2 regions of the Arthrobacter sp. Y3221114 genome follow, and region 1 is predicted to be linked to the other one. Evidence: riboswitches for the same ligand, from Rfam matches in the RefSeq annotation. Region 1 holds a riboswitch; the other holds the start of a gene.
What was found. Region 1 has a riboswitch for glycine ahead of gcvH (glycine cleavage system protein GcvH). Riboswitches for the same ligand answer to the same signal wherever they lie in the genome.

Region 1 (13,132 bases):
CCCGGGCAAGAGACCTTCGCGCTTGATGGCGGAGTCCTTGCATTCCTCCATCACCTGCCAGATGTGGATCAGGCCGGCACGGATGTCCGCCTCGGAGCGTGAGGCCTTCTCGTTGAGCATCATGATGTCGCTGATGCCCAGGCCGGTGTTGCGGGAGTGTTCCAGCAGTTCCGCCGCCGTCCGGAAGGGGTAGGGGAGCCCCTCCTTGGAGGCGTCCAGTTCACGCGCTGCCGCACTTTCCTCGCCGTCGCGGACCACGAAGCCGCCGCCCACGGAGAAGAACGTCGCCTCGTGAAGGACCGCGCCGGCGTCGTCGGTCACTTGGAATTTCATTCCGTTGGTGTGCCGGGGCAGCACGGTGAGCGGATGCTGCACCATGTCCTCGACCCTGTAGTCCAGGGTCAGTCCGGCCGAGCCCTCGACCCGCGCGCACAGCTGCAGCTCGCCGGTCGAGGCCATCTCTGCCAGGCGGGATTCGACGTCGTCGGGCAGGATTTGCTCGGGCTGGAAGCCTTCCAGCCCGAGCATCACCGCCGTGAAGGTGCCGTGGCCGCGGCCGGTGGCCGCGAGGGATCCGTACAGGTCCACCCGCAGCCCGGCGACCCGGTCCAGCACACCCGTTGACACCAGTTCCCCGGCGAAGACTGCGGCTGCCCGCATCGGGCCGACGGTGTGCGAACTGGAGGGACCGATGCCCACGGTGAAGAGGTCGAAGACGCCGACGGCCATGATGCTCCTTAACGACCTTCGGTTGGTGTGGAAACCGGTGCCAGGTCCGGGTAGAGCGGATGCGCCTGGGCCAGTGCTTCCACCCGGGCCTTCAGGCCGGACAGGTCCGCGGCCGGTCCGGCGATGAGGGCTTCGGCGATGATGTCCGCGACCTGGTGGAACGCCTCGTCGCCGAAGCCGCGGGTGGCCAGCGCCGGCGTGCCGATGCGCAGGCCGGAGGTGACCATGGGCGGCCGCGGGTCGAACGGCACCGCGTTGCGGTTGACCGTGATGTCGATGGCCGCCAGCAGGTCCTCGCCCTGCTGGCCGTCCAGCTCGGAATTGCGCAGGTCAACCAGGACCAGGTGCACGTCGGTGCCGCCGGTCAGCACCGTGATGCCCTTCTCCGCGACGTCCTGCTGCGACAGCCGCTCGGCCAGGATCCGTGCGCCCGCCAGCGTGCGCCGCTGGCGGTCGGCGAATTCCTCGGACGCGGCGATCTTGAACGCCACGGCCTTGCCCGCGATGACATGTTGAAGCGGCCCGCCCTGCTGGCCGGGGAACACCGCAGAATTGATCTTCTTGGCGATGTCGGCCTCGTTGGTCAGGATGATGCCGCCGCGCGGACCCGCCAGCGTCTTGTGCGTGGTGGACGTGACCACGTGGGCGTGCGGCACCGGGCTGGCGTGCAGGCCCGCCGCCACCAGGCCGGCGATGTGCGCCATGTCCACCATCAGGTACGCCCCGACGGCGTCCGCGATCCGGCGGAACTCCGCGAAGTCGAGCTGGCGCGGGTAGGCGGACCAGCCGGCGATGATCAGCTGCGGCTTGTGCTCCTGCGCCAGCCGCTCCACCTCGGCCATGTCGACCCGGTGGTCCTCCTCGGAGACGCCGTAGGCGGCCACGTTGTAGAGCCTGCCGGAGAAGTTGATCTTCATGCCGTGGGTCAGGTGCCCGCCGTGGGCCAGGTTCAGGCCCAGGATCGTGTCGCCGGGCTTGATCAGGGCGTGCATCACCGAGGCGTTGGCCTGCGCACCGGAGTGCGGCTGGACGTTGGCGAAGCCGGCCCCGAACAGCTCCTTGACCCGGTCGATGGCCAGCTGCTCGATCACGTCGACGTGCTCGCAGCCGCCGTAGTACCGGCGTCCCGGGTAACCTTCGGCGTACTTGTTGGTCACCACCGAGCCCTGGGCCTGCATGACGGCGACAGAGGTGTGGTTCTCCGAGGCGATCATTTCCAGCCCGGCCTGCTGGCGGCGCAGCTCGTTGTCGATCTGGGCGGCGATTTCCGGATCGAGGACGCCCAGGTCCGCGTTCAGGCTGGCGCTGGCGACCGCCGTCATGGCCGCGGTCATGCTACTTCACCACCGTTGGCGGCGGCGTACTCCTCGGCGGAGAGCAATGGGCCTTCCTCCGACACCTGGACGGTGAAGAGCCAGCCCGCGCCGTAGGGATCATCGTTGATCACGGCGGGATTGGCCACGGCGTCGCCGTTGACTTCGGTGACCTCGCCGGTCACCGGAGAGTAGAGATCCGAAACGGACTTGGTGGACTCGATTTCACCGCAGGTCTCGCCGGCCGTGACGACGGTGCCGACCTCGGGAAGATCCACGTACACGATGTCGCCCAGTGCCTCGGTTGCCACGGCAGAAACGCCGATCCTGGACGGGCCGGAACCGTCTGCGGCCACCCATTCATGCTCTGCGGAGTATCGTAGTTCCGCGTTGACTTTGCTCACTGTGATGCCTTTCGTAAACACGCTTTTGTTGAGGAGAGGAGGAGGCCGCCTCGGTCCCTGCAGTGCACCCGTTTTTGTTTGCCTTGAAGCTTCGTGGAAGCACTTGCGGACGGCGATCATGGCTTCGATGAAGCGATCGATGGCCGTTGGATCCCCGGGCTCCTTGGCTCGAGGATCAGGCGCCGGCGTCGGGAACGACGGGGCGGGGATCAAGGTGGGGCCAGGGCCGGCAACCAAGTCTTTGAATGTCTGCGGAGGACGCGACGCTGCAGGTAGGAAGTCATGAGGAACTCCAAGATCGGGCCGGCCCGAGGGCTCGGCTGGGATTGGGGTTCCTCCCCGCTCTGTATCTGACCTGAGAGATTCCGCGGAGTGTGATCCGCTTGCACCGTCGGTGAGCCAGGCTGCTGCCTGACTGCTTTCCAGAGTTGCCTCGCCGCGGCGGTACATGGGCCTGAGAGATTCCTGGGGAGGATTTGCTCCTACGGCGCCTGCCCGGATGGTGTGCGGAAAGGACTCTCCCGCCACGGTTCAAAAGGCATTCAGTTGTGGGTGATTCGCCTCACACCCTACACACAGTGCCCGCGGGATCCCAAATTCCCGCCGCCAAACATCATGCCTCGTCGCCGTTCCAGGTTGCGCCCGGCCGCCAATTCAAGGTCCCGTCCCGCCGGCCGTTACTCTCCGGTCCCCCGACGGCCGCCTCTCCGGTAGCGCCGGCGCCTGCTCTCCGGTGGTCCCGCCGGCAGTCACTCCCCGTCCCGGCACATTCAGGGCCTCGTCGGCCGCCGCACGCCCGTGACCGCACCGGCGCCTACACAATAAAAGGATTCATCAGTATGCTTTGCGTTGATGTGCTGAAGAGGAGGGCAAACGATCAGGGCCCGGTGCCGCCGGGCCGATAATCAACTCGACCACGGGTTGGAACGGAAGGCGCCAGGCGCCGGAGACGGAGATTTTGATGAGCAACGAACAGGGACGCACGCCGCTGTCGCCGGAGGAACTCGAATCCCAGTCCGGAACGGCGCTGCCGGACAAGGAAGTCGCGTCCATCCTGGATCTGAATGCCGATCTCGACCTGGCCATCGATGCGGCCGCGCCGATCGATCTGGCCGTCGCGGCCAACGCCAACGTGGCGGCCCCCATCGATGCCGCCGCCTCGGCCAACATCCTCTCGTCCGGCTCCACGGCGCAGGCCCTGTCCGATCAGGGCGTCATCATCGACCAGGGCATCACTGCGGACGCGACCGCCGAGTCAACTCAGGACAGCACCATCGACCAGGGCAATGACACCGTGGACGACGCCGGGGCAACGGCCGGCTCCGCTGCCGGGACGGCCGCCGCCGGTGATTCCGGCCTTCCGCTGGAGAACGCCACCGGGCAGGAGGCCACTGAACCGGCGCTGCTGCCGGATGGCACCCTTCCCGATGGCACGCTGCCGGACGGCACCCTGCCCGACACCGGATCGGTCACGGAAGGCCTTGGGTCGACCCTCGACGGGAACCTGCTCAACGTCAACGTCAATCTGGCTGCTGACGCCGATATTGCGGCCCCGATCAACGGTGCTGTGGCCGCCAACGCCAACGTTGCCGCGCCGATTGACGCCGCGGTGGCGGCGAATATCGGCTCGGTCGACAGCAATGCCGTCGCGGTGGCGCAGCAGGACGCCATCATCAACCAGCAGATCGACGGCAGCGCCGAGGCCAATGCCGGCCAGCAGTCCGACCTCGAGCAATAGTCCCTGAATGAGCATCAGTCCGAGCCGGCCGCCGGCCACGAGTGACGTGCTGCCCGGCGGCCGGTCTGCTGCGCCTTCGATTGACGTCCCGGCGCTGGCCGACGGCGTGCAGCTCCTCGGACCGGCACAGGGATCCGGCTACCGGGAGCCGCCCGCGCTGGTCCGGCGCGCGGACGGCCAGACGCTTCAGCTCACTCCGCTGCTCTATGCGGTTTTGGAGGGCGTGGACGGCTCCCGAAGCCTCGACCAAATTGCCGAACACGCCGGCGGGAAGTCCGGCAGGCTGATCACTGCCGGAAACGTGCAGACGCTGATCCAAAAACAGCTGCTGCCGCTGGGCCTGCTGCGGCTCGCGGACGGCTCGCAACCGGAAGTCAAAAAGGCCAGCCCGCTGCTGGGCATGCGCTTCCGCTACACGGTCACGGATCCCGCGCTGACCCGGAAGCTGACGGCTCCGTTCGCCGTCCTGTTCCATCCGCTGATCGCCCTGCCCGTGACCTTGGCCTTTTTGGCGGCGTGCTGGTGGGTGCTCATGGTCAAGGGCCTCGGCTCGGCAACGCACGAAGCCTTCGCCAATCCCGGGTTGCTGCTCCTGGTTTTCGCCATCACCCTTCTCTCAGCCGGCTTCCACGAGTTCGGCCATGCCGCCGGGGCGCGCCGCGGCGGCGCAACGCCGGGAGCCATGGGCGTTGGCCTGTACCTGATCTGGCCCGCCTTCTACACCGACGTCACAGACTCCTACCGGCTGGGACGCGGCGGCCGGCTCCGCACGGATCTGGGCGGCCTGTACTTCAACGCCATCGTCGTGGTGGGCACGATAGCTGCCTGGTGGCTCACCGGCTTCGACGCGCTGCTGCTGGTGGTGGTGACCCAGATACTGCAGATGGTGCGCCAACTGCTGCCCCTGGTTCGCTTCGACGGCTACCACATTCTCGCTGACGCAACCGGGGTTCCCGACTTGTTCCAACGGATCAAGCCCACCCTGCTGGGGCTGCTGCCCTGGCGGTGGTCCGATCCCGAACCCAAGCTGCTCAAGCCCTGGGCCAGGGCCGTCGTGACAGCTTGGGTCCTGGTCACGGTTCCGCTGCTCCTGTTCTGCCTCTTCATGATGGTGGTCTCGCTTCCCCGGGTCCTGGGGACGGCCTGGGCCAGCATCATGGACCAACAAAGGCTGTTGGCCGATGCCGGTTCGGACGGTGACTTCGCCGGCATGGCCGTGCGTGTCCTGGCGATCACCGCCGTCGCGCTTCCCATTCTCGGGATTGCCTACATCCTGCTGCGCCTGGCCCGCCAGCTTGGCACGGCGGTCTGGGCGAAAACCCGTGGCCGGCCGCTCCGGCGGGTGACTGCCATGGCCGCCGCCGTCGCCGTTCTCGCCGGTTTGGCCTGGGCCTGGTGGCCCGACGACGGCGCCTACCGCCCGGTGCAGCCCTACGAGCGCGGAACCCTGTTCGATGCGGCAGCTTCCTTCGCCCCGGTGTCATCGGCGGGGCTGACCGAAGGCCGCGCAGGACAAACGGTGGCGGCGTGGCCGTCCGGTACCGACCTGCCGACGGCGGAGAATCCACAACTGGCGATGGTCCTTGTTCCCCGTGACGATCAGCCTGGGCGCGAAGCGACCGCCACCGCGGACATCGGCGAAGATCCGACGAACGACGGCGGTGCCGGCACCACCGGTACTGACGTCGGCACCGGCACACCGCCGGCCTGGGTCTTCCCCTTCGACCGGCCGCTGGCCCCGGAGGAGGACGGAAACCAGGCCCTTGCCGTCAACGTTGAGGACGGATCCGTGGTCTACGACGTCGCCTTCGCCCTTGTCTGGGCCGACGGTGGACCGGTAGACGCCACGAACGAGGCCTACGCCTTCGCTTCGTGCCGGGGCTGCACCGCCGTCGCCGTCGGTTTTCAGGTTGTCCTGATCCTCGGCCAGGCCGACGTCGTCGTCCCCCAAAACCTTTCGGCGGCGGCCAACTACAACTGCGTCGAGTGCCTCACCTACGCCCTCGCCAGCCAGTTGGTCCTCACCCTCGACGGTCCGCTCAGCGACGCAGGCATGGAGAAACTGGCATCCCTGTGGGAGGAGATCGCCGCCTACGGCCGGTCGCTCGAAGACGTTCCCCTGGACGAAATCCAGGCCCGGCTGAACGACTACAAGCAGCGCATTCTCGGCATCATCGAACAAGACGCCGCCATCGGTGACGGCAGCGCCGACACAGGCACCGACGCGGCGTCCGAAACAGAGCCGGCCTCCGACACGGGCTCGTCTCCGGAGGCAACACCTCCGGCGGACACCGGCAGCGGGCAGCCACCCGCCCCGGCAGAGACACCCGCCGGTGAACCCGAGCCCGGAACGGCGACGACATCCCCGGCACCGATACCCACCGGCACACCGCAGCCCGAACCCGCCCCCGCGCAGGAGCCCGCCCCTGCGCCCGCTCCGGCTGACGAACCGGCGCCGGTGCCGAGCGGATAACGCTCGGCAGCTACCGCCGGCGCCCCGCAGCGCCAGGGCAGCCCGGCGGCTGCAGGGTCACCGGGTGGCGCCGGCGGGTTCGTCCTCGAGGTCCTCGGGTGCCCCGAGGTCCATCTCGAGCAGCGGCACCACCTTGGACTTGGTGATGAAGCGGTGGGCCAGCCACAAAACGATGAAGACCGGCAAGCCAATGTAGGAGGAAAGCACCTCCATGCCCCGTCCGGCAAGCACGGCCTCGTAGTTCTGTCCGGCGATCACGAGGACCAGCAGGGCGAAGGCCAGCAGCGGGCCGATGGGGAACAGGGAGGCCTTGTACGGCAAGTCGCTGACCTTGTTGCCCTGGGCCAGGAAGCCGCGCCTGAAGCGGTAGTGGGAGACAGCGATTCCCGCCCACACGATGAAGCCGCACAGGCCGGACATGTTCAGCAGCCAGGAGTAGGCCGCGCCCTGACCGACGATCGCGGAGAGGAATCCGAAGAGACCCACCGCCGCGGTGGCCAGCAGCGCCGGAATCGGCACGCCGCGGGCATTGGTTCTCCGGAAGATTTTCGGGGCCTTCCCGTCATGGGCCATGGCATAAAGCATGCGCGTGGAGGCATATAGTCCCGAGTTGCCCGCCGAGAGGATGGCGGTCAGGATCACCGCGTTCATCAGCGCCGCCGCGAAGGCAATTCCGGCGCGCGAGAAGACGAGCGTGAACGGGGATACTGCGACATCGGCCTCGCCGGAGGCCAGCAAACTCGGATCGGTGAACGGGATCAGGCAGCCGATGATGAAGATGGCACCAATGTAGAAGAGCATGATGCGCCAAAAGACCGTGCGGATCGCCTTCGGCACTTCGCGGCGCGGGTTCTTGGCTTCGCCTGCGGCCACGCCCACCAGCTCGGTGCCCTGGAAGGAGAACCCTGCAATCATGAAGACCGAGATGATCGAGACCCAACCGCCGTGGAACACCTCATCGCGGTTTTCCCAGTTGCTCAGGCCCGGGGAGTTGTCCCCGAGGATGCCGAAGATCATCAGCACGCCGGCGATCAGGAAGAGCACCACTGCGGCGACCTTGATCAGGGAGAGCCAGAACTCTGACTCACCGAAGGACTTGGCGGAGAGGGCGTTAAGCCCGGTCAAGACCAGCAGAAAGACCCCGGCCCACACCCAGCCGGGGACCCCCGGGAACCAGAAATCCATAATGATTCCGGCGGCGACCAGCTCGGCGGCCACCGTGATGGCCCAGTTAAACCAATAGTTCCAGCCGATCGCGAACCCGAAGGACGGCGAGACAAAACGGGTGGCAAAGGTCTGGAAGGAGCCGGCCACCGGAATCTTGGCCGACATTTCGCCCAGCGACTGCATCAGCAGGAACACCATCAGGCCGACCAGCGCATAGGCGACCAAGGCTCCGCCGGGACCAGCCTGGGAAATCGTGCCGCCCGAGGCCACGAACAGCCCCGTGCCGATCGCACCGCCGATGGCGATCATCTGCAGGTGGCGGCTGCTCAGCCCGCGCTTGAGTTCGTTGTCGGCCTTGCCGGAGGTGCGGCCTGCCCCTGTCCCCGGGGAGGACCCGCGTCGTGTTTCTGCAGCGGGTCCGGGCGCGACAGCGCTGTCGTCTGTGTGCGTGGGGGAGCTGAATCCCATGGTGCCTCCGGAAGGTAGCAGCGTTGGTTGAGCTTTCCGGCGGGCCCGCCGGAAAGGACGGTGATCAAGCTAACACGCGCTGAAAAAGAGTTTTTATGCGAAGCGAATGTTGCTGACAAGGACCTCAAAATCTTACGAGTGCCGGAGTTAGCCGCAGAAAAAGCATCAGAGTTGCTAACTTACTCGCGCTTTTGAGTAAATATCTCTTGTTCATCTGCTACGCGCCCGTGTGCTGCACGGCCCGTCCCCCTATCCGGGGTCAACGGCGTCCCTGAAATGCCTGCCACGTCAGTTCGGCCAGTGCGGCCTGGCCGCCGGGGCCGGGGTGGAAGTAATCCAGGGTGCTGATTTCGGTGGCGGAGAACCTGTAGGCGTAGACGGCGCCGCGGTCCCAGTGACAGTTCTTATACCTTGCGCATGTGTCGGCGAGGATCTCGTTGAAGGCCAGCTCGCGGGCGACAACTTCCTGCCGCTGGTTCTCGGTGACCTCGGCGCCGAGCATGGACGGGCAGGTTCCGTTGGACGCCCAGACCCGTCTGGCCTCCTGATCGGTGCGCAGAACGGACCACAGGCGATGAAGGTCGGGAATGCTGCTGACGTAGATGTTGGCGTGCGGCAGCCCGTGATGCAGAGCCTCGAGAGCAGTAGCGACCTGTTCGGTGAAGTCGGTGGTGGACGTCATCGCTGCTGCCGAAGAGGCGCACAGGTCGTTGGCTCCAATGAGGAGGGTGATGTAGTCCGCCTTCTGGGCCACGGCCATGGCCACCTGCGCCGGCAGATCAGCGGCCTCGGCGCCGCCGGCGGAATTGTTGTAATTGCTGATGCTCGTCTGAGGGTGCAGTGCAACCAGCCGCTCATAGTGGCTCTGAATGCCGTCGGACAGCCCGTCGCCGGTGGACCAGGACTGGGCCGGATAGTTGCCGGGCTTGCAACAGGTGTTTGCGGCCTGGGTGATGGAATCTCCGAGTCCTGCAATGGCGCTTGGATCCGATCGCAGGGCCGCGGACCCCGGCATAGCAAGCAGCGCGAACAACATCAGCGCCAGGATCAGGAACCGGACGGTGCTGCCCACGGAACCTCCTCTGGGACGAGGGCCACGTCCTGAGGCCAACCCCAAATGGAACCGCAACTAACGCTCCTCATTGGGGTGGGACCCCGTTGAGGGCGAAGCCCCCGACGCGTAAATTTTCCAACATCCGCTCTCAGGTGGCTACCGGCTGGTGGAACGCGCTCGCGTGTCTTAGTTAAGGGAGCGTCCTGTCGACGTAGGGTCGAGTCATGGATGGGCGCCAAGTGACCGAGCTGGAAGGGCAGACCTCGATCAATGAACTGCTTGACGAGCCCGTCGGCGTCTCACACATCCAGTTGGCACTGCCGATTTATGTCCAGCTCCGGGCAGGCGAGTTCCGCCGTCTTTCCTGAACCCTCCGTCGGTTCCGGTCCCTCAGCCGCGGCACTCGTCATGCTTGTCGGCGGCCTCGCTACACTGTCGGCATCGACGGTGATCGGGGGACGGGCGCGGTGAAGCATAAGCGGCGGCAGGGAGGCCGAGGGCGGTTGCTCGGGCCGATGATGGCGGCATTGCTGACCGTCGCCACCGTGGCGGCCTGCGGGCAGCAACCTGGAAACCCCGGAGAACAAACACGGCCCGAGGCCGAGCTGGTCGACGCCGTCGATTGCACCACGGTGCAGCACATCGTCGAACCAGGGCGGCCGTCCGCGCCTCCGCCGCCGGCGGCCGGCAGCGTGCCCGAAGCCTTCGCGCTGGTCGACGTCATCCGCTGTGACGCCCTGGCGATGGCAACCGTCGAGGACGAGGATGGCCTGTGGTCGGCGTTCACGGAAGAGCGCCTCACCGGAAACATTGACGCACTGTTAAAGGCGCTGGCGCAGCCCAGCGACGGACCCAGGGCGAATTTGGCCTGCACCGCCGACATGGAAATGGTCCCCGATCTGTGGCTCGTGGATGCGGCCGGCAAGGCCATGCGTGCCGCGTGGCCGACGGATTCCTGCGGCAAGACCAAACCGGGGGTCCGCGAGGTTCTGGCGGGCATGACCGTAATCGAGTCGAAGCAGCACCGGAGGGAACTGATCCAGCCGAGGGCGGCGCTGGATGCTGGCTGCCCCGCCGAGTGGGGCATCAAGCCGATGCCGGGAGTGGCTGCGCTGGTACCTTTCGAGCAGACGGCGGGCGCGCAGCCGCGTAGCAGCGGCGAGGGCATGCCGGGTTCCCCCGGCCTTCTGCCCAGCGCTGGCGAGGCCGACACGATGAAGATCTGCCAGTACCGGACCGAGCGGATAACGAATGAAGACGACGAGCGCCCCGCCGACGCGCAGCCGAACCTGGAGTTTGACGTGTTCGAGATCGTGTCCGGGACGTTTTTTAGGGGAGGTAGCCTTGAGGGCCCGGCCATAGACGTCATCTTGAAGGCGGCCGCAAAGGATCCGGCTGACAGCGAATGCGCCGACGACGCAACGGAGCTTGCCGTGCTGTGGCCGCTCGCCAAGGGGCAAAGCGCCGGCGCACCGCTGACCGTGGAACTCGACGGTTACCGGCGGCTCTTCGCTCCCGACGGCGCGGCCCGGAACCTGCCGGACGAGGCGCGCGCCGCCGTCGTCATGGCATTGGAGAAGTGAGGCGGGCGTGATGGTGAGGGACAAAGTCGCACTGGTAACCGGAGCGTCCTCCGGGATCGGGGAACATACGTGCCGGGAGCTGGCACGCGGCGGCTTCATCGTCTATGCGGCCGCGCGCCGGCTGGAGCGGATGCGCCCGCTGGAAGAGCACGGGGTCCGCGTCCTCGAGATGGACCTGGCCGACGACGCGTCGATGGTGCGCGGGGTGGAGCAAGTCCTTTCGGAGCAGGGGCGGCTGGACGTGCTCGTCAACAATGCCGGTTACGGCTCATACGGCGCGATTGAGAACGTGCCGCTGGAGGACGCCCGGCAGCAGTTCGAAGTAAACCTGTTCGGGCTGGGGCGGCTCATCCAACTGGCGGCCCCGGCCATGCGGGCCCAGGGCAGCGGGCGGATCATTAACGTCTCCTCGATCGGCGGCGTGTTCTACGAACCGCTGGGCGCCTGGTACCACGCGGCGAAATTCGCGGTCGAGGGTTTGTCGGACTGCCTTCGAGTGGAGCTCAGGCCCTTCGGCATCGACGTGGTGATCGTCGAGCCCGGGCCGATCCTGACCGAGTGGGACGCCATCGCGGTCGAAAGCCTGCAGCGGAGTTCCCAAGGGACGGCCTACGCGCCGCAGGCGGAGAGCGTGGCACGGGCAATTGCCGGGGCCTACACGGAACGCACGGGAACGCGGCCGGACATCGTTGGCCGCCGCATTGCCCGGGTGGCGGCCGCACGGCGCACGCGCGGCCGGTACCCGGTCGGCAGAGGCGCGCGGACGATCATGGGCGCTCGCCGGCTCCTGCCCGACCGGGTCTTCGACGCCGTGCTCGCCAGGGTCTACCAGCGCTGAACCGGCGCGGAACCGCTGCTAAGACGCGACGGAGCGACTGCCCTTCCGGGAGGCTCCCAGGTGATCGCGCAGGGTGCGTCCCGAATACGCCGTCCGGAACCGGCCCCGGGCCTGCAGCTCCGGCACCACCCCGTTGACGAACTCTTCGAGCGAGGAGGGGTAGAGGGCCGACATGATCACGAAACCGTCAGCCGCCTCAGAGTCGTAGAGTTCGCACAAGTAGTCGGCGATGTCCGCCGGATCGCCCACGGGCTGAGGGTGCAGTTGGTTCATGGCCTGCGCCGTCGCCAGTTCGCGGACGGTCATCGATTCCCGGCGGGCTGCCGACAGGAGCATCTCTTCAAAGCCCTCGCTGCCCGTGGCCCCGCGATGGGCCAGCAGCAACTCCTCGGCGCTGCCGTCCGGCTTCAGGTCCTCCCGGGTTGCGTGAAGGAGCCGGCCCAACTTCGTCAGAACGTCCTCCTCATCGAGCGCCGCCTCCAAGCCCATTACGGCTTGGCGGGCGGCGGCGGGAGTGGCGCCGGTGATCGGCTGGACGGCCGGGAGCACGGCCAGCCGATCCGGATTCCGTCCGGCGGCGGCGGCGCGTGCCCGCAGTTCGGTCCGCACCGCGCGCATGGCGTCCGGAGTGTCGGCGACGGCGAACACGACCTCGGCCCAGCGGGCGGCGAACTCCATGCCGCGCGGGGAGGATCCGGCCTGCATGAGTACCGGCCTTCCCTGCGGACTGCGCGGCAGGGTGATCGGACCGCGGCCCAGCGGACGGTCGCCGCCGCCGGAGCGGGACCGTTCGGGTATCCGGTGGACACGCTCCGGATCCGCAAACCGGCGTGCCGGCGCATCCGGTGTCAGCGCCCCGGGCTCCCAAGTTTCCCACAGGTCCACCACGGTCTGGACGACGTCGTCGGCCCGGTCGTAACGCTCCGATTTGGGCGGAATGGAGGGCAGGCCGAAGTTGGCGGCCTCGGCGTCCGTGGTGGACGTGACGATGTTCCAGGCGACCCGGCCGCCGGAGAGGTGATCCAGCGAGAGAAGCTTCCGGGCGATGGTGTAAGCAGGGGTGAACGTCGTGGAGATGGTGGCGGCCAACCCCAGGTGCCGAGTCGCCCCGGCAACCAGTGACAGGGTGACCAAGGGGTCGAGATAGATGGCGCCCTTGCCGCCCGTGACCAGCGTGGTGGCGAAGTCGCCCGCGTTGTCCTCCGGGACGGCCAGCGCGTCGGGCAGGAACAGCATGTCGAAGCAGCCTCGTTCCAGTGTCCGGCCCAGATCAAGATAAAACTCCGCGCTCAGCCAGTCGCGCCGGGAGAGCGGATGCCGCCAGTTCTCCGAATACTGGCTGGTGGGCGGGTTGACCATCGCCAC
Region 2 (18,057 bases), 350 kb from region 1:
GGCCCACGCCGGCGAAGATGTGGTGGCGCAGCTAAGGGTCATGGAACGCTACGGCGGTGCCGGCATCCTGCCCTCCGGTGCCGTGCACTTGGAATCGCCGACCACCGTCACCGACCGCTCCACCGAAGCCGCGGACGTCGTGCTGCGGGATTGATCAGCCGGCCGCAACCTGCCCGGCGTCCTCCCACCCGCCGCCGACTGTGTAGCTGGCGACCAGCGTGCCGGCGCCGGGCTGCATCGAATCGTCGGGATCGTCGTAGAGCTGCGCCGTGTCCGCCTTGCTGTTGGACAGGATGGACTCCGCCGCTTCCTTGGCCTCCGCCAGCGACGCCCCGAACACCTCGCTGCGGGCGGGCAACTGGTCCGTGCGGACGATTTCCGCATCCGTTTCGCTCAGCGGGACTGTATAGCCGCGGTGTTCTTCGCTGATCGGGAACTCGAAGCTTCCCTCGTCCGGCGCGGCCGGGATGGTGTACTCCAGGTAATAGGACATGGCGGTGCTCCTTTCGGCGCTGGTCGGCCGCCGGGTCAATTGCGGGCGGCGGCCCGGGCCCCCAGCCTGTCACAGCCGAAATGCGGTGCATAGGCCGCAGGAGTCCGGCCCGTCCGGCGGGGCGATTGGGCCCCGGCCGCCCCGGATCTGCCCGCGGCCGGTTAGCCGTGCACCGTCGTCGTCGTTAGACTGGCAGGTGCGTAAGGGAGTATCCAGATGCGCTGCAGCCGTCAACACGTAGGGCACCGACGCCCGGCCGGTTGCAGTGGCCGGCCGTGCCGGAGGAGAGACTTGCGGGCTCACCGCTACCCGCTTACGGAAGGAAACACATGAGCGTTTCTCCCCTGATTTGGGGCATCACAATCGCCGTTATCCTCGCGTTGCTCGCCTTCGACTACTTCTTCCACATCCGCAAGGCGCACGTGCCGTCGCTGAAGGAAGCCGCCATCTGGTCCGCCTTGTACGTGGGCATCGCCATCGTCTTCGGGATCCTGGTGCTGATCTACGGCGGCGTGGACATGGGCTCCGAGTACTTCGCCGGCTACATCACCGAGAAGGCGCTCTCGGTAGACAACCTGTTTGTCTTCCTCATCATCATTGCCAGTTTCAAGGTGCCGCGCGAAGACCAGCAAAAAGTGCTGCTGTTCGGTATCGTGTTCTCGCTGATCGCCCGCACCGGATTCATCTTCCTGGGCGCGGCGCTGATCAACACCTTCGCCTGGGTGTTCTACGCCTTCGGACTGATCCTGATTATCACGGCAGGCAACCTGCTCAAGCCCGGACACGACGGCGGCGAGGCGGACAACTTCATCATCCGGCTGGCCAAGCGGTTCTTCCACACCACGGATTACTACGACGGCGACAAACTGTTCACCATCAAGGACGGCAAGAAGGCGATGACCCCGATGCTGCTGGTCATGGTGGCCATCGGCGGCACGGACATCCTGTTCGCCCTGGACTCCATTCCCGCGATCTTCGGCCTGACGCAAAACGTCTTCATCGTCTTCACCGCCACGGCCTTCTCGCTGATGGGCCTGCGCCAGCTGTACTTCCTGATCGACGGGCTGCTGGACCGGTTGATCTACCTGTCCTACGGCCTGGCAGCGATCCTGGCCTTCATCGGCGTGAAGCTGATCCTGCACGCACTGCACGAGAACAACCTGCCCTTCGTCAACGACGGCAACCCGGTTCCGGTCGTCGAGATCACCACTGGACTCTCGCTCACCGTCATCATCGGCATCCTGGTGGTCACCGTCGTGGCCTCGCTGATGAGCAAGGCGGGCAAGGCACAGAACGCCATCAACAACGCACGCCGGCACGCGGTCAACTACATGGATCTCTCCTACACCGCTGATCCGGCAGAACGTGAACGCATTTACCGGCTGCTGGTGGAAGAAGAACGCCAGATCGTGCAAATGGAACCGAAGTACCGCAACAAGGCCAAGGACGTGGACATCATCCGCGAACAGGTGGCCGAGGCCCACCGCCAGCACGCGGAATACCAGAGGAGCTAGGGCCGCCTGAGCCGGCCGGGCACAGGAATCGGGACCCCACAAGGACGTCCCACCGGGGTGCCGGCAGGCCCAAAACCCCCGTTCCCGCACCCAAGCGGACCGCTGGCGACGGCGGCAAACCGGCCCGGCGGACTGATTCGCCGGGCCGGCGAGGACAGACCGGCCGCCTCTTCAAGGGCAAAACGTCCGGTGCTACGGTGAGGGCTACTGATCAAGAAAACCCGCAGTTCCAATCGCAGGGAAGGTGATCACGATGACCGAGCAGGTCAACACGACCCACGCAGCCAACAAGAGGTACGCCGAACTGTACAAGAAGCCGGGACCCTGGATCACCGTCTACGTGGACGCCAGTACTGGCACCGTGGAATCCCTGCGGGCCGGCGATGTGCTGCCGGACAGGCTGCGGGAATCGCTCGAGAAACAGGGCGCCGCGAAGGCGGACATAGAAGCCGTGATCGACGCCGTTTCCCCGGCCACCGGCGTTCCGTCTCCGGTCGGCCGCTTCGTGCTGGTGCGCGGCGGTGAGGCCGAGATTAATGAGGTGCTCCCGGGCGCGCTGTCCGGTCCGGAGGTGGTTCAGGCCGGCCCGATTCCCGACCTGGTGCCCCTGTTGAAGGCCCGCGGCGACGACTTCCCATACGTGGTGGCCGAGGTGGGCCGGGACGGCGGCGAGGTCCACCTGCAGTACGCGCGCCGGAACGGCGTGGTGGAAACGAGGACGGTGGAGGGCGAGCGGGAGAACCTCACCAAGGTCCCCGGCGGCGGCTGGTCCCAGGGCCGCTATCAGCACCGCACCGAGGAGATTTGGCGCAAGAACGCCGATGAAATCGCCGCCGAGATCGATCGCGTGGTGCAGGCCAGCAAGGCGCGGCTGCTGATTGTGGCGGGGGATATCCGGGCCCGCGAGCTGGTGGTCGACCAGCTTTCCGAAGCCAGCCGTGCGATCGAATCCACCATCGACTCGCACACCCGCACCGGCGGAGCGGACAAGGAAGCGCTCCGTGCGGAAATAGCCGCCCGGGTGGCCCATGTGTGGACCGAGCAGCGCAAAGCCATCCTGGACCGCCTGGCCAACCAAACAGGGCAGGCCCATCCGGAGTGGACGGCGGGCCTGGGCGAGTGCGTCCGGGCGCTGCAGCAGGCGCAGGTTGGCACGCTGCTGATGAACGACGACGCCCTCGCCGATCATCAGGTGCACGCCCTGACGGCCGAACCGTGGATCGCTACGGCCGGCGAGCAAGCCGTCAACGGCGACCTGCTGGCCAAGGTTCCTGCCCCGGCGGCGCTGGTCCGCGCAGCGGCGCTGACCGACGCCCGGGTGACCATGGTCCCCGAAGGGGCCCTGCCGGGAGGGAAGAGCATAGCGGCGCTGCTCCGCTGGCCCACCGGCCCCGACGTGCCGCGAGGCTAAGGTCCTCCGGCGTGCCGAGAGCGCCGGAGCGCCGGAGCGCCCGGGCGTGGCGCGCCGAGCGGACGCCCGCCGCCCGGCGGGGACGGACCGCCTGCCCGGCGGCGTGTGCTAAACGGCCGTGGCGCTGAAACCGCCCAGGGCCAGCGCCACGGGCACCGCCGCCGCGGCCGCCCCGGCGTGCGGCCGGCAGGCGGACGGATACGGCAGCGCCGGGCGGACCTCCACCGCGGCCTGCCCGCTGAAGAGCTCCGGCAACCGGTAGTCGAATCCCTCGGCCGCGTCGAGCAGCCCTGCCGCCAACTGTGCGGCCTGTTCCTGGAAGCCGGTGCGCAGCAGCCCCATCACAATCCAGGCGGTCTCCTGCGTCCAGACCGCCCCTGAGCGGCGGCGGGTGGGCCAGAACCCGGGGTTCGCGGTGGACAGGGTCCGGACGCCGTAGCCGGAGAACAAGGTCCGGTCCATCAGCCGCGCAACCACCGTCCGGGTTTCCTCGGGGTTCAGCAGCCCCGTGCCCAGCAGGTGTCCCATGCCGGACCCGACGCCGTCCACCCGCTGCTTTTTGTCGTCGAGTGCCATCGCCGGGTAAGGGCCGGCGTCGTCGGTGCACCAGAACCGGCTGCGGAAGTTCTCCGCCAGCCGGGACGCGTAATCCCGCCACTCGGCGCCGGCGTTCGCTTCGCCGAAGTAGTCCAGCAACACTGCTGCGGCACGGGCCGCCTCGTAGGCGTAGGCCTGCAGTTCGCCCGACGCGACCGTCCCGGTCGCCGCCCGGCCGTCCAGATAGCGGTACGCGGCGCGCGTGTCGCCGGACCCCTGGTGCCCCGGCCCCTGCAGGGCGGGAACCGGCGTCTCCAGGAAGCCGTCGCCGTCGGGGTCGCCGTCGATGCGCAGCCAGTCCAGCGCAGCCTCCAGATGGGGCAGCAGGTCCCGGACGGCGTCCTCCGGCATCCCCGAGTGCCAGGCGTCGTGCAGCAGTACGATCCACAGCAGCGTGGCGTCGGGCGACCCGTACAGGACCGGGGGAAGCTGCCGGACCACGGCATCGGCGGGCATCGCCAGGCGGCGCTGCCGCACCTCCTGGACCATCAGGCCGGGCCGTTCTCCCGATTCGGCCGACTCGGCCGTGCCCTGCCACGCCGCCACCGCCCGCAGCGTCCCTTCCGCAACCGCGGCGTCGACCGGCAGCAGCAGCCGGGCGGCAACCAGCGACTCCCGGCCGTACAGCGTCAGGAACCAGGGGGCACCCGCCGCCAAAAAGACATCGCCAGGGGTCTGGCGTCCCGCCATCCGCAGGCTGTTGAGGTCGGTGATGGACCGGCTCATCAGCCGCTGCAGCCGGGGATCCCCCGCCAGCGACGGCGTGCGCAGCGGGGGCGCGGCCGCGGCAGTCAGGGGAGCATCGTCGTCGTTAAGCTCAAGACTCCAGGAGAGCACGACGACGGCGCCCGGCTTGAGCAGCTCCGTCCACTCCAGCCGGATGAGGCTGCCGTCAAAACTGACCCGGGCACCTTCGGCCGTCAGCGCGGCGCGTGTATTGTCGCGCCAGCTCCAGGCGGCTTCGCCCGGGGCCACCGAGCCGGCCTCGCCCGCGGCCCCGGCGCGCACCTGTTCCAGCGGAATGGCGTCGGCCACCAGGTCGACGCGGATTTGGAGCTCCAACTCGTCCTCGAGGGCCGACGTAAACGTGAGCGCCTCGGCCAGCCGGCCGGCTTCCACCGCCCGCGAGCGGTTCAACGTCACCAGCGGATCCGTCCCGTCCGCCGTGGTCCGGATGAATGCGAAGAAGTCGGCGCGTCCGGCCGAGCGCGACTGGGTGGAAATCCACTCCGGTTCCTGCCCGTTCACCGCCAGCAGGCAGCGGGCCAACACGCGGTCGTCCCCGCAGTAGACCCCTTGGGCTCCGGTACCCCTGATCTGTCCGTGGGGCTCGCTCCAGGCTTGGACGGGTGCCGCAAAGACTCCCGTGAGATCGTGCAGATACGGCTGGCGGTAGACCATTTACTCATCTTGGCAGCATCGGCAGTCCCGGAACAATCTGCGCCGGCCGTCCATCGGCCGGGATGGATTCAGCCGACGGTGCCGGAGGCGTCCCGCCCGCCGGGTGTCCAGGACAGGTGGATCAGGACCCCGTCCGTCGTCTCTTCGATGACCAGGCGCAGCTCATCGCCATAGAGTTCCCGGGGACCTGCGGGGCCGCTTTCGCTCTGCTGCACCAGATCGGCCAAGGCGGCGGCCATCGCCCGGCCCCAGTCCTGGTGGTTCTTGCTGTTGGCGGTTGCGGTGGCGGTATAGGTGGCGTTCATGCTGCGCACGTCCTGACTGCACGTTTAGAACCTGCCGCACGACGCTGTGCCGCAGGTCCCATCAGAGTAGCCAGCCCCGTGACCCCGATCTACCTTTTCGCGTACATTACTCGTATGTGACGCCAGTCATAATCCGGCAGGAGGTCATGATGAGGGGCAGCGGGCCCGGACGGGCGGGCCGCGACGAGGCGGTCCGGAAACTGCGGGAGGACATCCTGGCCGGCGGCCTGCAGCCAGGCTCCAGGGTGACCGTTGCCGGGCTCGCCGGGCGCATCGATGCGGAGGAAGCCCTGGTGCGCGACGCCGTCGGCGTCCTCACGGAAGAAGGCCTGATTGAGGCCACCGGGCACGAACACCGGATTGCCAATCCCGGTCCACAGCAGGCCATCCAGCTCCTGGATGTGATGGGCGTGGTGCTGGTCGCGCTGTTCGAGCGGGCTGCCCCGCGTTTGTCGCCCGCCGAGATCGACACCATGGCCACGCTGGCGGAGGACCTGCAGGGGGCGATCAACCGCGAGGACACGCTGGCCTCCTACCGCGCGGTCGGCAGGCTGGTGGCCGTCATCCTGGGGGCGGCAGATCATCAGGAACTGAAGGCCGTGAACACGCATGTGCTCGACCGCTCGCTCGCCCGGCTGCACCTCTTCCAACATGCCGCCGCCTATCCTCTCTGGACCGACGGCTGGCGCGAGACCGTGCAGTATCTCCAGCAGGGTCAGCCCGAGGCGGCAGTGGAGCGACTGCGGCAAACATTCTGGATCCTCGCCGAAGGGTTGGCCCAGGAGGTTCCTGGCCCGCCTGCCGGGCGACCGGGCCGCGACGGGATAAAGTGATTCCCGGCCGGTTTTGATCCCGGCCGCCCGCCCGGCCTTTCGACCCATGGACCACGCTTGCCCTCGCCCGCACAACTGACTGCCGATAACCGACCGAGCCCCGATTCCCCGCCGCCTCCGGAGACCCGCACCGGGCCGCGCCCCGCCCAGCGGCGGCGCCCCGCCCCGTTTGCCGGCCGGCTGACCGTATTCGCCGGCGTCCTGCTGCTCGCGTTGAGCCTGCGGCTGGCCGTCTCCGGTGTGTCGCCGGTGCTGGCGGATATTGCCGCGGATTTGCCGTTCGGCACGGCTTCCGCCGGTGTGCTGGGCATGCTGCCCACCGCAGCCTTCGCCGCCGCCGGGTTCGCCGTTCCGGTGCTGATGCGCCGGATCGGCTTGGAAGCGCTGCTGCTCGTGGCACTGGGCATGGCCGCGATCGGCCAACTCGGCCGTGCGATGGTCTCCGACGTGCCGTCGTTCCTGGTCCTGTCCGGCCTCACCATGGCGGGCTACGGGATCGGGAACATCTTGCTGCCGCCGCTGGTGAAGCGCTATTTCCCGGACCGGATCGGCCTCATCACCGCCCTTTACGTGACATTGCTGGCGGTCAGCACGGCGTTCAGCCCGCTGCTTGCCGTGCCGCTTGAGCAGGCTGCCGGCTGGCGGTTCTCGATCGGAGTGTGGGCGGCCGTAAGCGTGGCCGCGCTCGTGCCGTGGCTGATGACCGCGTGGACGGAACATTGGCGCCGTCGGACCGCGCGCCTGGTGCTGCAGCCCTACCGCCCCGGCGGTTTGGACATCCTCCCGCCGGAGGACGGCGGCGCCCGGAACGCGGCCGGGCCCGGGCCGGCCGTGGGTCCCGGGACGGCAGGTGGCCCCGGCGATGCCCGCTCCGGGGTGGCGGCCGGCCCCGGGGCGACCGGTGGGCCGCCCGGGGCGGAGGCCACGGGTTCCGCAGCGGGAGCCGCGGCCGCTTCCGCCGAAACGACGGAGGTACGCGTCTGGCGCTCGCCGGTCGCCTGGGGGCTGGCCCTGGTGTTCGCCGGGACCTCGTCGAACACGTTTGCCATGTTCACGTGGTTGCCGCCGTTGTTGGTGGACAGCGGGATGCTGCCCCCGACGGCCGGCACCATGCTGGCCTACTACGCCATCCTGGGCCTGCCGACCAGCCTGTTGGTGCCGCTGATCGCGGCGCGGCTGCGCAATCCGTTGGGCTTGGGCCTGCTGTTCATCGGCTTCTACGCGGCCGGATACGCCGGGCTGCTGCTGTCGCCCTCGTTTGGCACGTGGCTGTGGATCACCTTGGCCGGGCTCGGCCAGGGCACCTATGCCATGGCGCTGCTGCTGGTCAACCTCCGGACCCGCACCACGGCCGGTGCGGCGGCGCTCTCCGGGTTCGCGCAGGGGATTGGATACACCGTCGCCTGCGCCGGTCCGCTGATGTTTGGGCTGCTGCGCGACGTCAGCGGCGGCTGGGGTGCTTCTTTCGGCCTGCTGGGAGCTGCTTTGCTCATCCTGGCTGTGGGCCTGGTCATCGTGCGGCGGCCCCGCTATCTGGAGGACTCGGCCCGGGACCGGTAGCGGCTGCCGACGGACAGCCCGTGGTTGGATGGGGAAATGCCGACGAGCCATGCCCTCGTATCGCCGCCCAAGCTTGAATCGGGCGACCGGGTCGCGATTCTCTCTCCGTCCTTTGCGGCCCCCGGATTCGCACCGGATGTCCACGAGCAGGCGATGCGTCGTCTCATCGCCGAAACGGGACTGATCCCCGTGGAATACCCGACGACCCGAAAGCTTGGCGCTTCCGCCGCGGAACGCGCTGCGGACCTCCATGCCGCGTGGTCGGACCCGGCCATCCGGGCCATCCTCGCGACGATCGGCGGCGATGACCAGATAGCCGTCATTCCCCACCTGGACGCCGGTCTCGCCGCCGCGAACCCCAAGATCTTCATGGGCTACAGCGACAACACGAACCTCCTGAACTGGCTGTGGTCGCTCGGAATAGCGGGCTACTACGGGGGCTCGACCCAAGTGCACCTCGGAGCCGGCCCGCACGTTGACGACGTGCACCTGGCGTCGCTGAAGGCAGCGCTGTTCACGGGCGCCGAGCTGGAACTTGTGGATCCCGGCGAGTCCGAGGACTTTGGGCCGGACTGGCTGACGCCCCAGGCCCTTGTCGAATTCGGCCAACGGGAACCCACGCAGCCGTGGACCTGGGCGGGACCGGAGCGGGAAGCGGCCGGCCGCACCTGGGGCGGGTGCCTGGAGGTCATCGATCAGCTGGCCCTGGCCGATCGGCTCCCTTCTCGGGAATCCCTCGAGGGATCGATCCTGATCCTTGAGTCCAGCGAGGAGACTCCTCCGGCGGCATGGGTCAAGAGGTGGGTCCGGGCGCTGGGCGAACGGGGGGTCCTGTCGGCCGTGGAGGGAGTGGTCGTGGCGCGGCCGCCGGTGAGCACCCACGACATGGTCCCGCCAGCGGACGAGCGGGCCGGTCTCCGCGCCGCCCAACGCGATGTGGTCCTCGCCGAGATGAAGCGCTACAACGAACACGCCGTCGTCTGTGTCGGGGTCCCGTTCGGTCATACCCGTCCGCAATGGATCGTCCCCTACGGCGGAACGATGCGGCTCGACGGCCGGAACCGAACCATCACGGCGGATTACAGCTGACGGCTTCGAGGCGGTTCGGGCGGGGATGCGCCGTCCCCACGCCCTCACGCGGGGCACGCATTCCTCGCTGTGGCACCAGACGGTAGGCTGGCGCCACAATCGACCACGAGGAGGCGCCATGAAGTTCAATGACCTGCTCGCCGATGCCTACGGCAGGATCCAGGAACGCGTCCACACCGTGCTGGACGGGCTGGACGCCGGACAGTTGGCCGCCCGGCCAGGCGGCGACAGCAACTCGATCGCCTGGCTCCTCTGGCATCTGACGCGCATCCAGGACGACCATATTGCCGATGTCGCCGGCACGGACCAGTACTGGCTGACCGGCTGGGCGGAGCGGTTCGACCTGCCGCTGCCCCGGAAAGACCATGGCTACGGCCACACGTCCGAGCAGGTAGCGGCCGTGCGGGTCGAATCGGCCGAGTTGCTGCGCGGCTATTACGACGACGTCCATGCGGGCACCCTGAAGTACCTGGAAGGACTGACCGAGGACGACCTGGACCAGATCGTGGACACCCGGTGGGACCCGCACGTCAGCCTGGGGGTCCGGCTGGTCAGCGTCCTGGACGACTGCCTGGAGCACGTCGGGCAGGCCGCGTACGTGAAGGGCATGCTCTCGCGCGCGAAAGCCTAGCGGCCGCGGCCGCTAAACCGGGCCGTGGCCGTCGCCGCCTTGTTGCCCGCCAGCCGCTCGACTACCATTCAAGGAGTCAGAAACAACTGAATACAGCCTTCGACATGCGGCGGGAGAGTCCTGCTGGGTACCAGTCAGCAGGCGCCGTAGGAGCAATACCTCCCCAGGAATCTCTCAGGCCCCTGTACCGCCGCGGAGAGGCAACTCTGGAAAGCAGCCGGACCGTTCAGGACCGGCTCACCGACGGTGCAAGCAGGAGTCGGCCCCTTGGGCCATCCCTGCGGAATCTCTCAGGTTCAGTCACAGAGCGGGGAGGAACCCTTCACTACCGGCATGGTCCGCCCAGCCGGGGATAACTGGAGTTCCTCACATGACGGCTAAGTCCACCAGCACTACCCGGCCCGGCAGCGCTTCCTTCACCGACCGCCACATCGGTCCGCGCCGGAACGACGCGGAAACCATGCTCAAGCAGCTGGGTTATGGCAGTATCGACGACCTGGTGGACGCGGCCGTGCCCGCAGACATCCGCCAGCAGGAACCGCTGGCCCTGCCCGCCGCCCGCAGCGAGTCCCAGGTCCTGGGGGACCTGCGCGCCCTCGCCGCGAAGAACGTGAAGGCCGTGCAAATGATCGGCCAAGGCTACTACGACACCATCACTCCGGCCGTGATCCGCCGCAACGTGGTGGAGGACCCGGCCTGGTACACCGCCTACACCCCGTACCAGCCGGAAATTTCGCAGGGCCGGTTGGAGGCGCTGCTGAACTTCCAGACCATGGTCCAGGACCTCACTGCGCTCCCGATCGCCAACGCCTCGCTGCTGGACGAAGCCACCGCAGTGGCCGAAGCCGTGCTGCTGATGCGCCGGTCCAACAAGTCCAAGTCCGCCGGCAAGACCGTGCTGGACGCGGACCTGCTGCCGCAGACCATCGCCGTCGTCAAGGGCCGGGCCGAGGCGCTGGACTTCGACGTAGTGGTTGCCGATCTCTCCGCCGGCCTGCCCGACGGCGACATCTCGGGCATCGTGCTGCAGCAGCCGGGAGCCACCGGCCGCGTGTTCGACCACGCTCCGGTGATCGCGCAGGCCAAGGAGCGCGGCGCCTTGGTCACCGTGGCCGCCGACCTGCTGGCCCTGACCCTGATCACGCCTCCGGGCGAGCAGGGCGCGGACATCGCCGTCGGCAACACCCAGCGTTTCGGCGTGCCGCTCTTCTTCGGCGGCCCGCACGCCGCCTACATGGCCGTGCGCAAGGGGCTGGAGCGCTCGCTGCCCGGCCGCCTGGTGGGCGTGTCCAAGGACGACGCCGGCCGCCCCGCCTACCGCCTGGCCCTGCAGACCCGCGAGCAGCACATCCGCCGCGAGAAGGCCACCTCGAACATCTGCACCGCGCAGGCGCTGCTGGCCGTCGTTGCCAGCATGTACGCCGTCTACCACGGACCCGAGGGGCTGAAGGCAATTGCGCAGCACGCCAACGAGGCCGCCCGCACCCTGGCCGGCGTGCTCACCGGCGCAGGCTACTCGCTGGTGGCCGACCGGTTCTTCGACACCCTCACGGTGAAGGCTCCCGGCAAGGCCGCGGAGATCGCCGCCGCCGCCGAGGCCAAGGGCGTGAACCTGCGCCGCATCGACGCCGACCACGTGGGCATTTCCGCCGACGAAACAACGACGGCGGAGCACCTCGCCCTGGTCGCGGAGGCCTTCGGTGTGGAGGACGCCGCCGGCAAGACCGCCGAAACGGCCGGGAGCGCCGGCTTCGAGCTGCCGGACGACCTGCTGCGCAGCTCGTCCTACCTGGATCATCCGGTGTTCCACAGCCACCGCTCCGAGACCCAGATGCTGCGCTACCTGCGCCGGCTGTCCGACCGCGACCTGGCGCTGGACCGGACCATGATCCCGTTGGGTTCGTGCACCATGAAGCTGAACGCGACCGCGGAAATGGAAGCGATGACCTGGCCGGAATTCGCCTCCATCCACCCGTTCGCCCCGGCCAGCCAGACCGCCGGCTGGCGCGAACTGATTACCGACCTGGAGGAACGCCTCGCGGCGATCACCGGCTACGCCGGCGTCTCCATCCAGCCCAACGCCGGTTCGCAGGGCGAATACGCCGGGCTGCTGGCCATCCGCCGCTACCACTTGGCCAACGGCGACGACAAGCGCGACGTCTGCCTGATCCCCGCCTCAGCGCACGGCACCAACGCGGCCTCGGCCGTGCTGGCCGGCATGAAGGTTGTAGTGGTCGCCACGGCACCGGACGGCACCATCGACCACGCCGACTTGCGCGCGAAGATCGACCAGCACGCGGACGCGCTTTCGGCCATCATGATCACCTACCCGTCGACGCACGGTGTGTACGACGCCGACGTGCGCGACGTCTGCGAGGCGGTCCATGCAGCCGGCGGCCAGGTCTACATCGACGGGGCCAACCTCAACGCGCTGGTCGGACTCGCCCAGCCGGGCAAGTTCGGCGGCGACGTCTCCCACCTGAACCTGCACAAGACCTTCTGCATCCCGCACGGCGGCGGCGGCCCCGGCGTCGGGCCGGTAGCGGTGGCCGAGCATTTGGTGCCGTTCCTGCCGGGCAACGCCGCGCTGGCCGAACACGAAGGCAAGGGCGTGCCGGTCTCGGCCACCGAGTACGGCTCCGCCGGCGTGCTGCCGATCTCATGGGCCTACGTGGCCATGATGGGCGCCGAGGGCCTGACCGAGGCAACGAAGAGCGCCCTGCTGGCCGCCAACTACGTCGCCGCCCGGCTGAACGAGCACTTCCCGGTGCTCTACACCGGCAACGACGGACTGGTCGCGCACGAGTGCATTCTGGACCTGCGCGAACTCACCGCCAAGTCCGGGGTGACCGCCGAGGACGTGGCCAAGCGCCTGATCGACTATGGCTTCCACGCGCCCACGCTGTCCTTCCCCGTGGCAGGCACCCTGATGGTGGAGCCGACCGAGTCCGAGGACCTGGCGGAGATCGAGCGGTTTATCGACGCGATGATCGCGATCAAGGGCGAAATCGACCAGGTGATCGCCGGCGACTTCCCGCTCGACGCCAGCCCGCTGCGCCTGGCGCCGCACACCGCCGCGGCCGTGGTCAGCTCCGACTGGGACCGGCCGTACACCCGCGAACAGGCCGCCTTCCCGGTACCGGGCCTGCAGGTGGACAAATACTTCGCCCCGGTCGGACGGATCGACGGCGCCGGCGGCGACCGCAACCTGATCTGCAGCTGCCCGCCGCCCGAAGCCTTCGAGAACTAGAGAGGTCCGCACCGAATGACTACCGAGACCACCACCATGCCCCGGCACACCGCCCTCTACGAGGAACACGAGCGGTTGGGTGCCTCCTTCACCGACTTCGGCGGCTGGATGATGCCGCTGAAGTACAGCAGCGAGTTGGCCGAGCACCGTGCCGTGCGCAACAGCGCCGGCCTGTTCGACCTCTCGCACATGGGCGAAGTCTGGGTCACCGGCCCGGAAGCCGGGAAGTTCCTGGACTTCGCACTCGTCGGCAAGCTCTCCGCCGTCACCGAGGGCCGGGCCAAGTATTCGCTGATCTGCAACGCCGACGGCGGGATCATCGACGACCTGATCATCTACCGGCGTCCCGCCGGCCAGGACGGGGACCGCTACCTGGTGGTGCCCAATGCCGGCAACGCCCCGACCGTCGCCGCGGAACTCGCCGCCCGGGTCCAGGGCTTCGACGCCACCGTGGAGGACGCCACTGCCGAAACGTCGCTGGTGGCGGTGCAGGGACCGAAGTCCGTGGAAATCCTGCTCCAGCTGGTGCCCGCCAACCAGCACGCCGCGGTGCGGGACATGAAGTACTACGCCGCCGACGAGGTGGACTTCACCGTGTCCGGGGCGCCGCTCAAGCTGTTGCTGGCCCGGACCGGGTACACCGGCGAAGACGGCTTCGAGATCTACGTTCCCAACATCAACGCGGCCACGCTCTGGAACGCCCTGCTGGAAGCAGGGCGGGGCTCCGACCTGCTGCCGGCCGGGCTGGCCTGCCGCGACTCGCTCCGGCTGGAAGCGGGCATGCCGCTCTACGGCAACGAGCTCACCCTCGAGACCAGCCCGTTCGACGCCGGCCTGGGCGGCGTGGTGGCGCTGAAGAAGGACGGCGACTTCGTGGGCCGCGAGGCGCTCGAGGCGCAGAAGGAGAAGGGCTCGGCCCGCAAGCTCGTGGGGCTCAAGGGCGCCGGACGGCGCGCCGGCCGCTCCCACTACCCGGTCCTGAAAGACGGCCGGACCATCGGCGAAGTCACCTCCGGCCAGCCCAGCCCCACCCTCGGCTACCCGGTCGCGTTGGCCTACGTGGACGCCGAGTACGCAGAACCCGGGACCCGGGTGGAGGTGGACCTGCGCGGCAAACCGGAGCCGTTCGACGTCGTCGAGCTGCCCTTCTACCGGCGGGACAAGTAACCGCGTCCCGGCAGGCAAGTAGCGGCGGCACCGCGGACCCGTTGTGCCAGAGAGCTGCGTGAATAAGGAAAGGGATGACATGGCTGTAGGCGTTTTCGACCTTTTCTCCGTGGGCATCGGTCCCTCCAGTTCGCACACGGTGGGCCCGATGCGGGCTGCCTCCGTGTTCGTGCGGGAGGTGGCCGAGGCCGGCCTGCTCGACAGGGTGGACGGGCTGCGCGTGGACCTGTACGGCTCGCTCGCTGCCACCGGACGCGGACACGGGACGTTCACCGCCGTGCTGCTGGGGCTGGAGGGCTTCGAACCGGAGCAGATCCTGCCCGCTCAGGTGGAAGAGCGGCTGGCGGACATCGCCGCCTCCGGCCGGCTGCGGCTGGGCGCGGAACTGCCCGGCGCCGCCGGCCGGACGCTTGACTACGGTGTGCAGGACATGGTGCTGCACCCGCTGACCGTGCTGCCCCGGCACACCAACGGCATGACGTTCCAGGTGCTGGAATCGGCCGACGACGGCGAGTCCCGCCTCCTGCACGAAGCCACCTTCTTCTCGGTGGGCGGCGGCTTCATTGTCCGCGGCGGCGAGGAGGAAGCCGCCCGCGAGGAGCTGGAGTCCTCCAAGCAGCAGCTGCCCTATCCGTTCCGCACGGCGGCAGGGCTTTTGGAGCACTGCCGCAACACCGGCCTGGCCATCAGCGACATCATGATGCTCAACGAAGAGGCCTCACGCCCGCGCGAGGAGATCGAGGCCGGGCTGCTGCACATCTACAACGTCATGGAAGAGTGCAAGGACTCGGCCATCCGCCGGGAAGGCGACCTGCCCGGCGGACTCAACGTCCGTCGTCGGGCCCCCGCCTGGCACGAACGGCTGCGCAAGGAAGACCCGGACCGGGACCACAAGTACTGGCAGGAATGGGTCAACCTGGTGGCGCTGGCCGTCAACGAGGAAAACGCCTCGGGCGGGCGGGTGGTCACCGCGCCCACCAACGGGGCCGCCGGCATCATCCCCGCCGTGCTGTTCTATGCCACGCACTATGCACCCGGCATGGAACAGGCCACCCGCGAGGACAAGGAGCAGGTGGTCGTGAAGTTCCTGTTGACCGCCGCCGCCGTCGGGGTCCTCTACAAGGAGCAGGCATCCATCTCCGGTGCCGAGGTCGGCTGCCAGGGCGAAGTCGGCTCCGCGTCGTCGATGGCTGCCGCGGGACTGGCCGAAATCCTCGGCGGAACCCCGGCCCAGGTGGAAAACGCGGCCGAAATCGCGATGGAGCACAACCTGGGGCTCACCTGCGATCCGATCGGCGGGCTGGTGCAGATCCCGTGCATCGAACGGAACGCCATCGGCGCGGCCAAGGCCGTGAACGCGGCCAAGATGGCGCTGATGGGTGACGGCACGCACCGGGTGTCGCTGGACCAGGTCATTGTGACCATGCGCGAGACCGGGCGCGACATGAGCGACAAGTACAAGGAAACCGCCACCGGCGGTCTCGCCGTCAACGTCGTGGAGTGCTAGGAAGCCACGTCCTCCATGTCCTGTCCCGACCGGTCGACGGCGGGCGGGCCGGCGGGACGCCGCGGCGGCATCGGCGGCCGGCGCGTGGCGACCGGCTTTCGGGCGCCGGACAAGACCGAGGCAGGACGTTCAGGGGTCTGCGACCGGGCAGGTGCGGCCGGCGGCTGATGCGGTGTCCCCGGCCGGCGCCCCACGGCGTCGCGCCACTGTCCGGCACCGGCGCCCAGCTGTCCGGCGCCGGACTTGGCGGCAGCGCCAATCCTGCGGGCAGCCGGGGCGATTTGACTGGCCAAGACCGTGGCACGACCGGCGGCCTCACCCCACGGCAGCCCGGAGATTACCGCGCCGGCGGCGCGTGCCGCGGCTAAAAGCCGTTGGGCGGCCGGGCGCCGGCCATCCGCCTCGGGCCGGTTGAGCACCATCAGGATGGCGGCGAGCAAGGCGACCGGGATGGAGACCAGCACGGCAACGGCGCCGGCATACATGGCCAGGAACACCTTGGCGGGGGAATCAAACATGCCGGCGACGAAGGCCGCGGCTCCCAGCAGCAGCCAGAGCCAGAAAACCATGACGCCACAGAGCGTGGTGCGGGCCCGGCGATAGGTACGGAGCGACCGCCCGCGCACGGTGTGCTTAGCCGCCTCCACGCTTCCTACTCCCCAACGACAGCCCCACGAATTCAGGCACCTGAGCACATTGTAGGCCGCCGCCCGCCCCGGGCGCGGAGGGCACGCCGGAGGGACGGGCCGGTGAATGCGGCCCTGCCGGAAGCCGGGCCGGACCGAGGGTTCAGCTGCGTCTGGGGCGGTGCTAGTCTGGCCGCAGGCCGGCCCTGAAACTGCCGGCGAGGAATGCACCAGGACCACTCAAACACTGTCGACAAACAGGGAGGAAACCTGGACCATGACCACTTCAGCGACGCCTCACATACTCATCCTGGGCGGCGGCTACGTCGGCCTCTACACTGCCTGGGGGATACGCAAGCGGCTGGGACCGGCGGGTGCACGGATCACCGTTGTTGAGCCCAACTCGTACATGACGTACCAGCCGCTGCTGCCGGAGGTAGGCGGCGGGGAGATCGAACCGCGAATCGTCACGGTTAACCTGCGCAGCGCGCTGAAGAAGGTAGACATCGTCCGCGGCAAGCTGGTGTCGCTGGACGTCCAGGCCAGGATCGCCCAGCTGCGCGAGCTCGGCGGCGACGAATTTTCGGTGGCCTACGACCACGTGGTGTTCGCCGTCGGTGCGGTCACCAGGACCTTCCCCACGCCGGGGCTGGAAGAGCACGGCATCGGGTTCAAGACCGTGGAGGAGGCTATCTACTGCCGTGACAAGGTGCTCGACAACGTGGCGCTGGCCGCCGGCACCAGCGACCCGGAGGAACGGGCCAGGGCACTCACGTTCGTGGTGGTCGGCGGCGGCTATACCGGCGTCGAGGCCCTGACCGAGTTGAGCGACTTGTCCAAGCTGGCTGTGGACGCGCATCCGGAGTTGGACCGCTCGCAGCTGCGCTGGGTGCTGGTCGAGGCACTGGACCGGGTAGCACCCGAGGTCGGACCGAATCTTTCGGAGTGGACCTTGGGCCAGTTGCGCCAGCGCGGCATCGATGTGCGGCTGAACACCACCATGCCCTCCTGCGAGGACTCGGTGGCCGAGCTCAGCACCGGCGAGCGTATCCCGGCCGGCCTCATTATTTGGACGGCCGGCATGAAGCCCAATCCGGTGCTGGACGACACGAACGTGCCGCGCGGCCCGAAGGGACACGTGAACGCGAACGCCCGGCTGCAGGTAATCGACGATGCCGGCCAGGTGGTGCAAGGCGCGTGGGCCGCCGGCGACTGCGCCCAGGTACCCGATCTGGAGGCGGAGAAGCAGCCGGCCTACTGCCCGCCGAACGCCCAGCATGCGGTCCGCCAGGCCAAGCTGCTCGCCCAAAACGTGGTCAACGCCGTGCAAGGCCAGACGCCGGCCGAGTACCGGCACAAATCGCTGGGCACGGTCGCGACCTACGGCGTGGGCCGGGGCGCCGCGAAGATCTTTGGCTACGAGTTGAAGGGCAAGCCCGCCTGGTACGTCGCCATGGGCTACCACGGCATGGCGCTGCCCACCTGGATCCACAAATGGCGCCTGCTGGCAGGCTGGAGCCCGCTGGTGTTCGGCGGCCGGGACATCACGTCGATGGGGGCCACCCAGCATCCGCGGCGCGCCTTCGTCGAGGCGCATGCCGACACGCAGAAGGGCCGGACGTAAGCCCCCGGGTAGCAGGCAGGCCCGGGGCAAGCAGGCAGGCCGCAGGCAG

Region 2: another riboswitch for glycine. It lies ahead of gcvP (aminomethyl-transferring glycine dehydrogenase); the one in region 1 lies ahead of gcvH (glycine cleavage system protein GcvH).

What each region holds. Positions count from the first base shown of each region.
Region 1 is NZ_JBNHHW010000002.1:571,843-584,974, reverse strand. It holds gene AC5RV3_RS06855 (L-serine ammonia-lyase) at 1-729, opposite strand, end outside; gene glyA (serine hydroxymethyltransferase) at 738-2,063, opposite strand; gene gcvH (glycine cleavage system protein GcvH) at 2,060-2,446, opposite strand; glycine riboswitch at 2,879-2,980, opposite strand; gene AC5RV3_RS06840 (peptidoglycan-binding protein) at 3,408-4,184, shown strand; gene AC5RV3_RS06835 (zinc metalloprotease) at 4,192-6,657, shown strand; gene AC5RV3_RS06830 (amino acid permease) at 6,715-8,292, opposite strand; gene AC5RV3_RS06825 (SGNH/GDSL hydrolase family protein) at 8,552-9,364, opposite strand; gene AC5RV3_RS06820 (hypothetical protein) at 9,571-9,714, shown strand; gene AC5RV3_RS06815 (hypothetical protein) at 9,862-10,929, shown strand; gene AC5RV3_RS06810 (oxidoreductase) at 10,940-11,767, shown strand; gene AC5RV3_RS06805 (NtaA/DmoA family FMN-dependent monooxygenase) at 11,786-13,132, opposite strand, start outside.
Region 2 is NZ_JBNHHW010000002.1:216,378-234,434, reverse strand. It holds gene AC5RV3_RS05120 (glycosyltransferase) at 1-154, shown strand, start outside; gene AC5RV3_RS05115 (hypothetical protein) at 155-493, opposite strand; gene AC5RV3_RS05110 (TerC family protein) at 823-2,007, shown strand; gene AC5RV3_RS05105 (baeRF2 domain-containing protein) at 2,261-3,418, shown strand; gene AC5RV3_RS05100 (glycogen debranching N-terminal domain-containing protein) at 3,527-5,416, opposite strand; gene AC5RV3_RS05095 (hypothetical protein) at 5,485-5,721, opposite strand; gene AC5RV3_RS05090 (GntR family transcriptional regulator) at 5,838-6,554, shown strand; gene AC5RV3_RS05085 (MFS transporter) at 6,612-8,114, shown strand; gene AC5RV3_RS05080 (S66 family peptidase) at 8,151-9,203, shown strand; gene AC5RV3_RS05075 (mycothiol transferase) at 9,322-9,834, shown strand; glycine riboswitch at 9,935-10,034, shown strand; gene gcvP (aminomethyl-transferring glycine dehydrogenase) at 10,205-13,084, shown strand; gene gcvT (glycine cleavage system aminomethyltransferase GcvT) at 13,100-14,251, shown strand; gene AC5RV3_RS05060 (L-serine ammonia-lyase) at 14,331-15,758, shown strand; gene AC5RV3_RS05055 (hypothetical protein) at 15,755-16,405, opposite strand; gene AC5RV3_RS05050 (NAD(P)/FAD-dependent oxidoreductase) at 16,662-18,008, shown strand.